Regions from separate parts of the Streptomyces sp. NPDC006516 genome, predicted to be linked through region 3. Evidence: riboswitches for the same ligand, from Rfam matches in the RefSeq annotation. Region 3 holds a riboswitch; each other region holds the start of a gene.
What was found. Region 3 has a riboswitch for thiamine pyrophosphate ahead of ABZY45_RS33080 (thiamine ABC transporter substrate-binding protein). Riboswitches for the same ligand answer to the same signal wherever they lie in the genome.
Positions count from the first base shown of each region.

Region 1 (3,670 bases), on a different contig from region 3:
GAGCCAGGCAGGGACGAGAGCATCGATCTTTGCGTCAATCTCGGTCACAAGGACAAGCCTGCCATCCCGGACCGACAGCTGGTACCCGGGCCGGGCGTACGAGGCCGCGCCTACTCCGGGAGCGCCGCCGATTTCAGCGGTACGGAGGAGTCGGCCGCCTTCACGGGATCGATCCGGGCCCCGGCCTCGACGAGCCTGCGTCCCTGCGCCAGATCGCGCGGCCTGCTGACGGCCAGCACCGCGACCAGGACTCCCCCGCGCAGCCAGCAGACCGTCCAGGACGGGTCCGCGGGGTCGCCCCGCCACAGCAGGGTGTCGGCGTCGGCGTGGTGCCCGGCGTACTGCACGAAGCGGCCGAACTGCTCGGACCAGAAGTAGGGCACCGGGTCGTACGTCCTGGCCACCCCGTCGGCGAGGGCGGCGGCGACCGCCCGGGGGCCCTGGAGCGCGTTGTCCCAGTGGTGCACGAGCAGCCGGGTCCCGTAACGGGCGGAAGGGAACGATGCGCAGTCGCCCACCGCGTGGACGTCGGGCAGCGAGGTGCGCAGCGAGCTGTCCGCGGTGACCGAGCCGTCCGGCCCGAGGGCGATGCCGGAGTCCGTCAGCCAGCGCGTGGCGGGCCGCGCGCCGATGCCGACGACGACCGCCCCCGCGGGCACGGTCCGGCCGTCCGTGAGGTGGACGGCCCCCGGCTCCACGCGTGCGACCCGTGCCCCGGTGAGGAGTTCGGCTCCGCTCTCGGCGTACCAGGCGGCCATCGGGGCGGCGACCTCGGCGGGCATGGAGCCGGCGAGGGGCCGGTCGGCGGCCTCGACGACGGTCACCGCACAGCCGGCCGCGCGCGCCGCGGTGGCGAACTCGGCACCGATCCAGCCCGCTCCGACGATCACCACGTCGTGCTGCCGCTCCAGGACGGGCCGCAGCCGGGCGGCGTCGTCGAGGGTGCGCAGGAGATGCACGCCGGGCACACCTTCGGAGCCGGGCAGTACCACGGGTTCCGCCCCGGTGGCGAGGACGAGGGCGCCGTAGGCGACAGGGCCCTCGGGGGTGTCCAGCTCGTGGTCGGCCGCGCGCAGGCCGGTCACGTCGAGCCCCAGGCGCAGGGTGATGTCGAGGGCCTCGAAGTCGATGTCGAAGGCGGAGTCCTCGGCCTTGCCGAGCAGCACCGCCTTGGACAGGGGCGGCCGGTCGTAGGGCTGGTGCGGTTCGGCCCCGATGAGGGTGACGGCGCCGGTGAAGCCCTGTTCGCGCAGGGCCACCGCCGTCTGCACGCCGGCCATGCCCGCGCCGACGATCACGACGTCGCGTGGCGGGGCTCCCGCCGCCGGGTCCTGTGTCTGCTCGCTCACCCGTCCACCCTAGCCACCTGACACGACGTCAGCTCGCGAGCTCCTCGACCACGCTCGTCCCGCGGCCCTCCTGGGACTCCCACTCCCACGTCTCGTCGAGGCGCACCCGGCCGTCGGGCAGGTCCGTGACCGTCGAGACGCAGTGCCCGCAGGACGTCGTGCCGTCCTGCTTCAACTGGACGTAGCGGAAGTCCAGTACGTCGGCGTGCCGGGTGCCGACGAGGTGTCCGCGGACGACGTCACCGCCCGCGTACTCGGCCCATATACGGCCGTCCCGCTCGTGATAGGTGAAGCGGGTCCGGGTGCCGACCTGCCCCGGGGCCTGGTCGGCGACGGGCGAGAGGACGAGTCCGTCGAGTGAACGGGCCACGGGTACTGCTCCCTTACTGGCTTCGGGCGGTGGGGTCTAGGCTGGCCACCGTAAGGCACTCGCGGGAGTCCGGACGCACCGGGCTGAGAGGGAGGCTGGCCGGCCTCCGACCGTACGAACCTGATCCGGGTCATGCCGGCGAAGGGAGGGGCTGGACGCCCATGCACATCTCCGCACGACGTTCCGACGTCCTGGTCATCGGCGGCGGCATCATCGGCCTGGTGACCGCGTGGCGGTCGGCCCAGCGCGGTCTGCGCACCGCGCTGGCCGACCCGGAACCCGGCGGCGGCGCCGCGCAGGTCGCCGCCGGGATGCTCGCCGCCGTCACCGAACTCCACTACGGCGAGCAGATGCTGCTCGGTCTGAGTCTTGCCTCAGCGGCGCGCTATCCGGCGTTCGTGGCCGAGCTGGAGGAGGCGAGCGGGCAGCAGACCGGCTTCCGCGCCTGCGGCACGCTGGCGGTGGCCCTGGACTCCGACGACCGGGCCCATCTTCGGGAGCTGCACGCCCTGCAGGAACGTTCGGGGCTGGAGTCGGAGTGGCTCAGCGGCCGCGAGTGCCGGCGTATGGAGCCGATGCTCGCGCCCGGTGTGCGCGGCGGGCTGCGGGTCGACGGCGACCATCAGGTGGACCCGAGGAGACTCGCCTCGGCCCTGGTCACGGCCTGCGAGAGGGCCGGGGTGATCTTCCACCGGGCCTGGGCGCAGCGCCTCTCCTCCACGGGGGGCCGTGCGACCGGCGCGGTCCTCGCGGACGGTACGGAGCTGGCCGCCGGCCAGGTCGTGCTCGCCGGCGGGAGCCTCAGCGGCCGGCTCGCCGGACTGCCCGATCCGGTCGTGCCGCCGGTGCGTCCGGTCAAGGGGCAGGTGCTCCGGCTGACCGTGCCTCCGGCGTACGCCCCCTTCCTCAGCAGGACGGTCCGGGCCGTCGTCCGCGGCAGCCAGGTCTACCTCGTGCCGCGTGCCGACGGTGAACTGGTGATCGGCGCCACCACCGAGGAGATGGGCTGGGACACCACCGTGACCGCGGGAGGTGTCTACGAGCTGCTGCGTGACGCCCATGAGCTGGTGCCCGGCATCACCGAACTCCCGCTGAAGGAGACGCGGGCCGGGCTGCGGCCCTGCTCGCCCGACAACGCGCCGCTGCTGGGCCCCACCGTGATGCCCGGACTGCATCTCGCCACCGGGCACCACCGCAACGGGGTGCTGCTGACGCCCGTGACCGGCGACGTGATGGCCCATGTGCTGACCACGGGCGAGCTGCCCGAGGTGGGCCGCCCCTTCGCCCCGCACCGTTTCGGCCGTTCCCCCCTGACCGCATCCCCCGAAGCCCTCGCGCCGCAGGAGCAGCCCGCATGACACAGCCCTCGCACGATCCCAGCGCCACAGCCGTCCCGGCCGTCGCACCCGTCACCGTCCCGGTCTCGATCTCCGTCAACGGGGAACCCCGCACCGTCCCCGCGGGCACCGCGCTGGACGCCCTGGTCGCGACGCTGACCTCGGCTCACTCCGGTGTCGCCGCCGCGGTCAACGAGGCGGTCGTCCCGCGCGGCGCGTGGGCCGCCACCGCGCTCGCGGAGGGCGACCGCGTCGAGGTGCTCACCGCGGTCCAGGGAGGCTGACCATGTCCGGCGATCTCCTCGCTCTCGGCTCCACCACGTTCACGTCGCGGCTCATCATGGGAACGGGCGGGGCGCCGAGCCTCGACGTGCTGGAGCGCTCCCTGATCGCCTCCGGCACCGAGCTGACGACCGTCGCCATGCGCCGGCTCGACCCCACCGTGCAGGGGTCCGTCCTCTCCGTGCTGGAGCGCCTCTCCATCCGGGTCCTGCCCAACACCGCGGGCTGCTTCACCGCGGGGGAAGCGGTACTCACCGCCCGGCTGGCCAGGGAGGCGCTCGGCACCGACTGGATCAAGCTCGAGGTGGTCGCCGACGAGCGGACCCTGCTGC
Region 1 covers NZ_JBEXPD010000001.1:975,272-978,941, reverse strand. Annotated here, with positions in the region: gene ABZY45_RS04330 (Rv2175c family DNA-binding protein) at 1-48, opposite strand, end outside; gene ABZY45_RS04325 (FAD-dependent oxidoreductase) at 111-1,349, opposite strand; gene ABZY45_RS04320 (hypothetical protein) at 1,378-1,719, opposite strand; TPP riboswitch at 1,771-1,883, shown strand; gene thiO (glycine oxidase ThiO) at 1,881-3,077, shown strand; gene thiS (sulfur carrier protein ThiS) at 3,074-3,340, shown strand; gene ABZY45_RS04305 (thiazole synthase) at 3,343-3,670, shown strand, end outside.
Region 1: another riboswitch for thiamine pyrophosphate. It lies ahead of thiO (glycine oxidase ThiO); the one in region 3 lies ahead of ABZY45_RS33080 (thiamine ABC transporter substrate-binding protein).

Region 2 (3,670 bases), on a different contig from region 3:
AGTCGGTTCAAGCAGAGGTCATGATGAGCTTCCTCGTTTCCGAGGAGCTCTCCTTCCGTATTCCGGTGGAACTCCGGTACGAAGTCAGCGATCCGTATGCGATCCGGATGACCTTCCACCTGCCCGGTGACGCCCCCGTCACCTGGGCGTTCGGCCGTGAGCTGTTGCTCGACGGCCTCAACAGCCCCAGCGGTGACGGTGATGTGCACATCGCCCCCACCGAGCCAGAAGGGCTCTCCGATGTGCACATCCGCCTGCAGGTCGGTGCCGACCGTGCGCTCTTCCGGGCCGGAACAGCACCTCTTGTGGCTTTTCTCGACCGGACGGACAAACTGGTGCCACTGGGTCAGGAGCACACGCTGGGTGACTTCGACGGCAATCTCGAAGAGGCTCTGGGGCGCATCCTCGCCAAGGAACAGAACGCCGGCTGAACACGAAGGTCCGACTGAACATCGAACACCGGAGGCCCGGCTCCATGTCTCCGGCCTCGCGGCTCACGCCTTGCGGCGTCGGCCCCTCCCGGTCCGTGCGGGTGCAGGAGCTCCGGCTTCCGCGCCGAGCCCCGTGCGGTCCGCGGAGACCACCAGGGCCGCGAGCACCGTCGTCACCGGCACCGAGGCGACCAGCCCGATCGATCCGACCAGTGTCCGGACGATCTCCTCCGCGACCAGTTCACTGTTGGCGACGGTCCCCACGCTGCTCTGGGCGATGGAGAAGAGCAGCAGCAGGGGAAGGGCGGCGCCCGCGTAGGCCAGGACGAGGGTGTTGACGACCGAGGCGATGTGGTCGCGCCCGATCCTGATGCCCGCCCGGTAGAGCCGTCGCACGCCCATCGTCGGATCGGCCTGGTGCAGTTCCCAGACCGCCGACGTCTGGGTGACGGTCACATCGTCGAGCACGCCCAGCGAACCGATGATCACACCGGCCAGGAGCAGGCCGCTCATGTCGATGTCCGGGTAGAGCCCGTGGATGAGACCGGTGTTGTCGTCCGTGTTGCCGGACAGACTGGCCCAGTCGATGAACAGGGAGCCCAGCAGCCCGATCAGCAGCAGTGAGATGAGGGTGCCGATGACGGCCACGGATGTGCGGGCCGTCAGACCGTGGCAGGTGTAGAGGGCGATCAGCATGATGGCGCTCGCCCCGATCACCGCGACGACGAGCGGATTCGAGCCCTGCAGGATGGCCGGCAGGATGAACAGGGTCAGTACCCCGAAGGAGACGGCGAGCGCGATCAGGGCCATGAGCCCGCGCATCCTCCCGACCACGACGACCGCGAGGGCGAAGATCCCGGCCAGGATGGCCATCGGCAGCGCGCGGTCCACGTCCGTCACCGAATACTGCAGGTCACGGGGTGCGTCGGGCGCGTACGCCACCACCACGCCCTGACCCTCGCGGAGTTGCCGGGGGGCGTCGGGCTGGACGACCTCGACGAACGTACGGCCCTTGTCCTTGCCGGTGGTCACCTCCACCGTCGCTTTCTTGCACTGGCCCGACTGCGCGTTGACGGCCTCCTGCCCCGAGGCGGTAGACGTGTCGCCGGTCGGCGGGACCTGCGACGCGTTGACGTCCGCGCAGTCGACCGACACGACCTTCGTCACCCGGCCTTCCTGGGTCTGCCGGTCGAAGCCGACCCCCGTGCGCTCGTGGGCGGGGGCGCCGCCGGGCCAGAACGCCACGAGACCCACCAGTACTGCCGTGGCGAAGGGGATGACCACGGCCGCGATGACCTTGCGCAGATGCTTGGACACGGGCGCGGCGGGGCCATGGGTGTGGCTGTGGGCGTGCACATGACTCTGCGTACTGCCTGTTGCGGGGCCGTGGGGTTCGGGGGCGCTTCCGGGAGACGTCACGGGGCGATCATCCCAAGAACCAGGGAGGCCCTCTGGCCAGCACGCCAGACGGGAGGTTAGCGTTGAGGCACATTTTGTACACGCGGGAGCTCGGAGCACCGGGCTGAGAGGGCGCTGACCTCCGTACATCCGTACGGAACACGCTGCGCCGACCGCCGAACCTGTTACCGGGTAATGCCGGCGTAGGGAGTAGGTCTCATGACCACAGCGGACGCACGCACGCCTGCCTCGGGGCGGATTGCGCAGAATGCGCAGGACGACGAGGCCGGGAAGTCCATCGGCTGGCACAAGGGATACGTCCAGGGCTCACGCCCGGACCTCCGGGTGCCGGTCCGTCAGGTGCACCTCACCAACGGCAAGGACGTGACGCTGTACGACACGTCGGGGCCGTACACCGATCCCGCCACCGACACCGACGTACGCCGCGGCCTCGCGCCCCTCCGGGAGAGCTGGATCATCGCCCGAGGGGACACCGAGGAGTACGCGGGCCGCCCCGCGCGCCCCGAGGACGACGGTCTCAAGCACACGTCGCCCCGTGGCGGGCTGCGCAACCTCGACGCGGTCTTCCCCGGCCGCCCGCGCCAGCCCCGGCGCAGCAGGGACGGCCGCCCGGTGACCCAGCTCGCCTATGCCCGGCGCGGCGAGATCACTCCGGAGATGGAGTACGTGGCGATCCGGGAGAGCGTCGCACCCGAGGTGGTGCGCGAGGAGATCGCGGCGGGCCGGGCGGTACTGCCGGCGAACGTCAACCACCCGGAGATCGAGCCGATGATCATCGGCAAGCGTTTCCTGGTGAAGGTCAACGCCAACATCGGCAACTCCGCGGTCACCTCCTCCATCGAGGAGGAGGTGGACAAGATGACCTGGGCCACCCGGTGGGGCGCCGACACGGTCATGGACCTCTCCACCGGCCGCAACATCCACACCACCCGCGAGTGGGTCCTGCGCAACTCCCCGGTGCCCATCGGCACCGTGCCCCTCTACCAGGCACTGGAGAAGGTCGACGGCCGCGCCGAGGAGCTGACCTGGGAGATCTACAAGGACACGGTGATCGAGCAGGCGGAGCAGGGCGTCGACTACATGACGGTGCACGCCGGGGTCCGCCTGCCGTACGTCCCGCTGACGGCCCGCCGCAAGACCGGAATCGTCTCCCGCGGGGGATCGATCATGGCGGCGTGGTGCCTGGCGCACCACAAGGAGTCCTTCCTCTACGAGCATTTCGAGGAGCTCTGCGAGATCCTCGCCGCCTACGACGTGACGTATTCGCTGGGCGACGGGCTGCGTCCGGGCTCCATCGCCGACGCCAACGACGAGGCGCAGTTCGCCGAGCTCCGTACGCTCGGCGAGCTCAACACGGTCGCCAAGCGGTTCGGTGTCCAGACGATGATCGAGGGCCCGGGCCATGTCCCGATGCACAAGATCAAGGAGAACATCGATCTCCAGCAGGAGATCTGTGAGGAGGCCCCGTTCTACACGCTGGGCCCCCTGACCACCGACGTCGCTCCCGCGTACGACCACATCACCTCGGGCATCGGCGCGGCGATGATCGCGTGGTGGGGGACCGCGATGCTCTGTTACGTCACCCCCAAGGAACACCTGGGTCTGCCCAACCGCGACGACGTCAAGACCGGCGTCATCACGTACAAGATCGCGGCCCATGCGGCTGACCTCGCCAAGGGGCACCCCGGGGCGCAGGAGTGGGACGACGCGCTGTCGGACGCCCGCTTCGAATTCCGCTGGGAGGACCAGTTCAACCTGGCGCTCGACCCGGACACGGCAAGGGAGTTCCACGACGAGACGCTGCCGGCAGAGCCGGCGAA
Region 2 covers NZ_JBEXPD010000007.1:220,856-224,525, reverse strand. Annotated here, with positions in the region: gene ABZY45_RS20990 (SsgA family sporulation/cell division regulator) at 1-431, shown strand, start outside; gene ABZY45_RS20985 (YibE/F family protein) at 495-1,850, opposite strand; TPP riboswitch at 1,923-2,056, shown strand; gene thiC (phosphomethylpyrimidine synthase ThiC) at 2,049-3,670, shown strand, end outside.
Region 2: another riboswitch for thiamine pyrophosphate. It lies ahead of thiC (phosphomethylpyrimidine synthase ThiC); the one in region 3 lies ahead of ABZY45_RS33080 (thiamine ABC transporter substrate-binding protein).

Region 3 (3,670 bases):
AGAAGCCGAAGCCGTAGCCCCCGGAGGTGTCGAGGGAGCGTTCGACGAGTACACCGAGGGGCAGCACGACGAGGAGCAGCACGGTCAGCAGTACGCCGCCGAGCAGCGCCCGCTGCCCGGCGCCCCGGGGCGGCCTGGAGGTCTGGGCGGGGTCGACGAGCCTCAGCGCCGTCTCCCGGCGCCGCACGGTCCAGGCGTGCACGGCGAGGATGCCGGCGACCGCCGCGAACTGCACCAGCGTCAGCACGGCGGCGGTCGGCAGATCGAGCAGCTGCGCGGTCTGGCGGTAGATCTCCACCTCCAGCGTGGAGTACGCCGGGCCGCCGAGGATCTGGACGACTCCGAAGGAGGTGAAGGTGAACAGGAAGACCATCACCGCGGCACCGGCCACGGCGGGGGCCAGCGCGGGCAGCGTCACCCGCCGCCAGGCGGCGAACCGTCCGGCGCCGAGCACCCGGGCCGCCTCCTCCTGGCGGGGGTCGAGCTGCGACCACAGGCCGCCGACGGTGCGGACGACGACGGCGTAGTTGAAGAACACGTGGGCGAGCAGGATCGCCCACACCGTCGTGTCGAGCCGGACGCCCCAGAGCTCGTCGAGGAATCCGCCGCGCCCCAGCAGGGCCAGGAACGCCGTACCGACGACGACGGTCGGCAGCACGAACGGCACGGTCACCACGGCGCGCAGCAGCTGTTTGCCGGGGAAGTCGAGCCGGGCGAAGACGTAGGCGCCCGGCAGCGCGATCAGCAGGGTGAGCGCGGTCGAGGCGAGCGCCTGCCAGGTGGTGAACCAGAGGACGTCCAGGATGTCCGGCCGGCTCAGCACCGTACCGATCCGGCCGAACTGCCAGACGCCGTCCGCCCTCAGCCCCCGGCCGACGATCGCGACGACCGGGTAGGCGAAGAACAGCGCGAAGAACGCGACGGGCAGGGCCATCAGCCCGAGCCGCACCGCGTTCCCCCTCCTGGAGGGCCGCGCGACTACTTCACGACGAGCGAGGACCACGACTGGACCCACTGCTCACGGTTCTTGGCGATCTTCTCCGGTGCCACGGTCGCGGGCTGCTCGACGGTCGCACCGAACTTCGTGAAGAGCTCCGGCAGCTTCGCGTCCTTCACCACCGGGTTCACGAACATGTTGAGGGGCATGTCCTCCTGGAACCGCTTGCTGATCAGGAAGTCCAGCAGCGCCTTGCCGCCGGCCTCGTTCTTCGCGCCGTCCAGCAGTCCGGCGAACTCGATCTGGCGGAAGCAGGTGCCGGTGGCGACACCGGTCGGGGCCTCGGTGGGCTGCGGCTCGGCGTACAGCACCTCGACCGGCGGGCTGGAGGCGTACGACACGACGAGGGGCCGGTCGGCCTTGGCCTTCTTGCCGCCGGCCGAACCGGAGAACTCCTCGTTGTACGCCTGCTCCCAGCCGTCGACGACCTTGACGCCGTTGCTCTTCAGCTTCTTCCAGTAGTCCTGGTAGCCGGTCTCGCCGTAGGTGCCCACCGTGCCGAGCAGGAAGCCGAGGCCCGGTGAGGAGGTCGCGGCGTTCTCGGTGACGAGGAGGTTCTTGTACGCAGGCTTCAGGAGGTCGTCGAAGGAGTTCGGCGGGTCGAGCTTCTTGTCGGCGAAGTACTTCTTGTCGTAGTTCACGCAGATGTCGCCGGTGTCCACGGGCGTCACCCGGTGCTCCTTCGCGTCCAGCTGGGTGGCGGACGCGACACGTTCGAGGCCCTTCGCCTCGTACGGCGTGAACAGGCCGTTGTCCAGGGCGCGGGAGAGCAGCGTGTTGTCGGCGCCGAAGAACACGTCGCCCCGGGGGGATCCCTTGGTCAGGATCTCCTGGTTGAGCGCGGCTCCGGCGTCACCGCTCTTGAGCACCTTGACCGTGTAGCCGGTCTCCTTCGTGAACGCCTTCAGGACGGCGTCCGAGGCGTTGAACGAGTCGTGGCTGACCAGGGTGACGGTCTTGGAGCCCTTCGACGACCCGGTGGCGCCGGACTCGTCGTCGCCGCCGCAGCCCGCGAGCACGGAGACGCCGAGCGCGGCGGCGAGCGCCGTCGCGGCGTACCTCGTGGTGGTGTTCATGTGATTCCTCCTGGAAGTGACCAGGAAGAGACGCGGCCCCGCCCGCTCGGCGAGCGGGCAGGGCGCAACAGCTTGAGTAAGGTCCGAACTTCCTACCCGGAATGACCCGGGCGAGGTTCAGAGGGTCTGCGGCCTACCTGTTCCGGTGCCGCACTCTCAGCGCTGTGGCGCTCCCCTGTCGGAATATGAAGTTGATTTCCGGACCAGGCTACACCGGCCGGATCTTGCCGTACCGGCCGCCCGACCGGTGCCCGGCCGGAGGGACCGCGCGCCGAGCGGCCATCGGGCGGCCCGTCCGGTCCGTCCTCAGCGCTCCGAGGCCGCCAGCTGGCCGCAGGCGCCGTCGATCTCCTGGCCGCGGGTGTCCCGGACGGTGACGGGCACACCGTGGCGCGCGATGGCCTCGACGAACGCCTTCTCGTCCTCGGGGCGCGAGGCGGTCCACTTGGACCCCGGAGTCGGGTTCAGCGGGATCAGGTTGACGTGCACCCGCTTGCCCTTGAGCAGCCGGCCCAGCAGGTCGCCCCGCCACGCCTGGTCGTTGATGTCCCGGATCAGCGCGTACTCGATGGAGATGCGGCGGCCCGACTTCTCCGCGTACTCCCACGCCGCGTGCAGGACCTCCCGGACCTTCCAGCGGGTGTTGACGGGGACGAGGGTGTCGCGCAGCTCGTCGTCCGGGGCGTGCAGCGAGACCGCGAGGCGGCACTTGAAGCCCTCGTCGGCGAAGCGGAGCATGGCCGGCACGAGGCCCACGGTGGAGACGGTGATCCCGCGCTGCGAGAGTCCCAGCCCGTCGGGCTCCGGATCCGTCAGCCGGCGGATCGCCCCGACGACGCGCTTGTAGTTGGCCAGCGGCTCGCCCATGCCCATGAAGACGATGTTGGACAGCCGGGCGGGCCCGCCCGGGACCTCCCCGTCACGCAGCGCCCGCATGCCGTCCACGATCTGGTGCACGATCTCGGCGGTCGACAGGTTGCGGTCGAGACCCGCCTGCCCCGTCGCGCAGAACGGGCAGTTCATGCCGCAGCCCGCCTGGGACGAGATGCACATGGTCACCCGGTCCGGATAGCGCATGAGCACGGACTCGACGAGCGTGCCGTCGTGCAGCTTCCAGAGCGTCTTACGGGTGGTGTCGTCGTCGCAGCTGATGTGGCGCACGACCGACATCAGGTCGGGGAACATCGCCTCGGCGAGCTTGTCCCGGGACGCGGCGGGGATGTTGGTCCACTCGGCCGGGTCATGGGCGTACCGCGTGAAGTAGTGCTGCGACAACTGCTTGGCGCGGAAGGGCTTCTCGCCGGTCGCGGCGACTGCCTCCTTGCGCTCGTCGGGCGTGAGGTCGGCGAGGTGCCGCGGGGGCTTCTTGGCTCCGCGGGGCGCGACGAAAGTGAGTTCTCCGGGCTTAGGCATGGTTCATCCAGTGTTACAGACACGCCGAGGTCGCAGAAACCTTCGCCTGCTCGGAAGGGGGCGGGGATCGGCGTACCGGTCGCCGTCGGCGGCCGTCACGCGACGTCGGCGCCCCTTCGACGGCCCCGATACGCCCCGGGGCGGCGCTCGGGCCGTGACCGATCGCACGGCGGGCAGGAGGTGC
Region 3 covers NZ_JBEXPD010000020.1:40,302-43,971, forward strand. Annotated here, with positions in the region: gene ABZY45_RS33075 (iron ABC transporter permease) at 1-934, opposite strand, end outside; gene ABZY45_RS33080 (thiamine ABC transporter substrate-binding protein) at 979-2,073, opposite strand; TPP riboswitch at 2,145-2,260, opposite strand; gene rlmN (23S rRNA (adenine(2503)-C(2))-methyltransferase RlmN) at 2,380-3,486, opposite strand.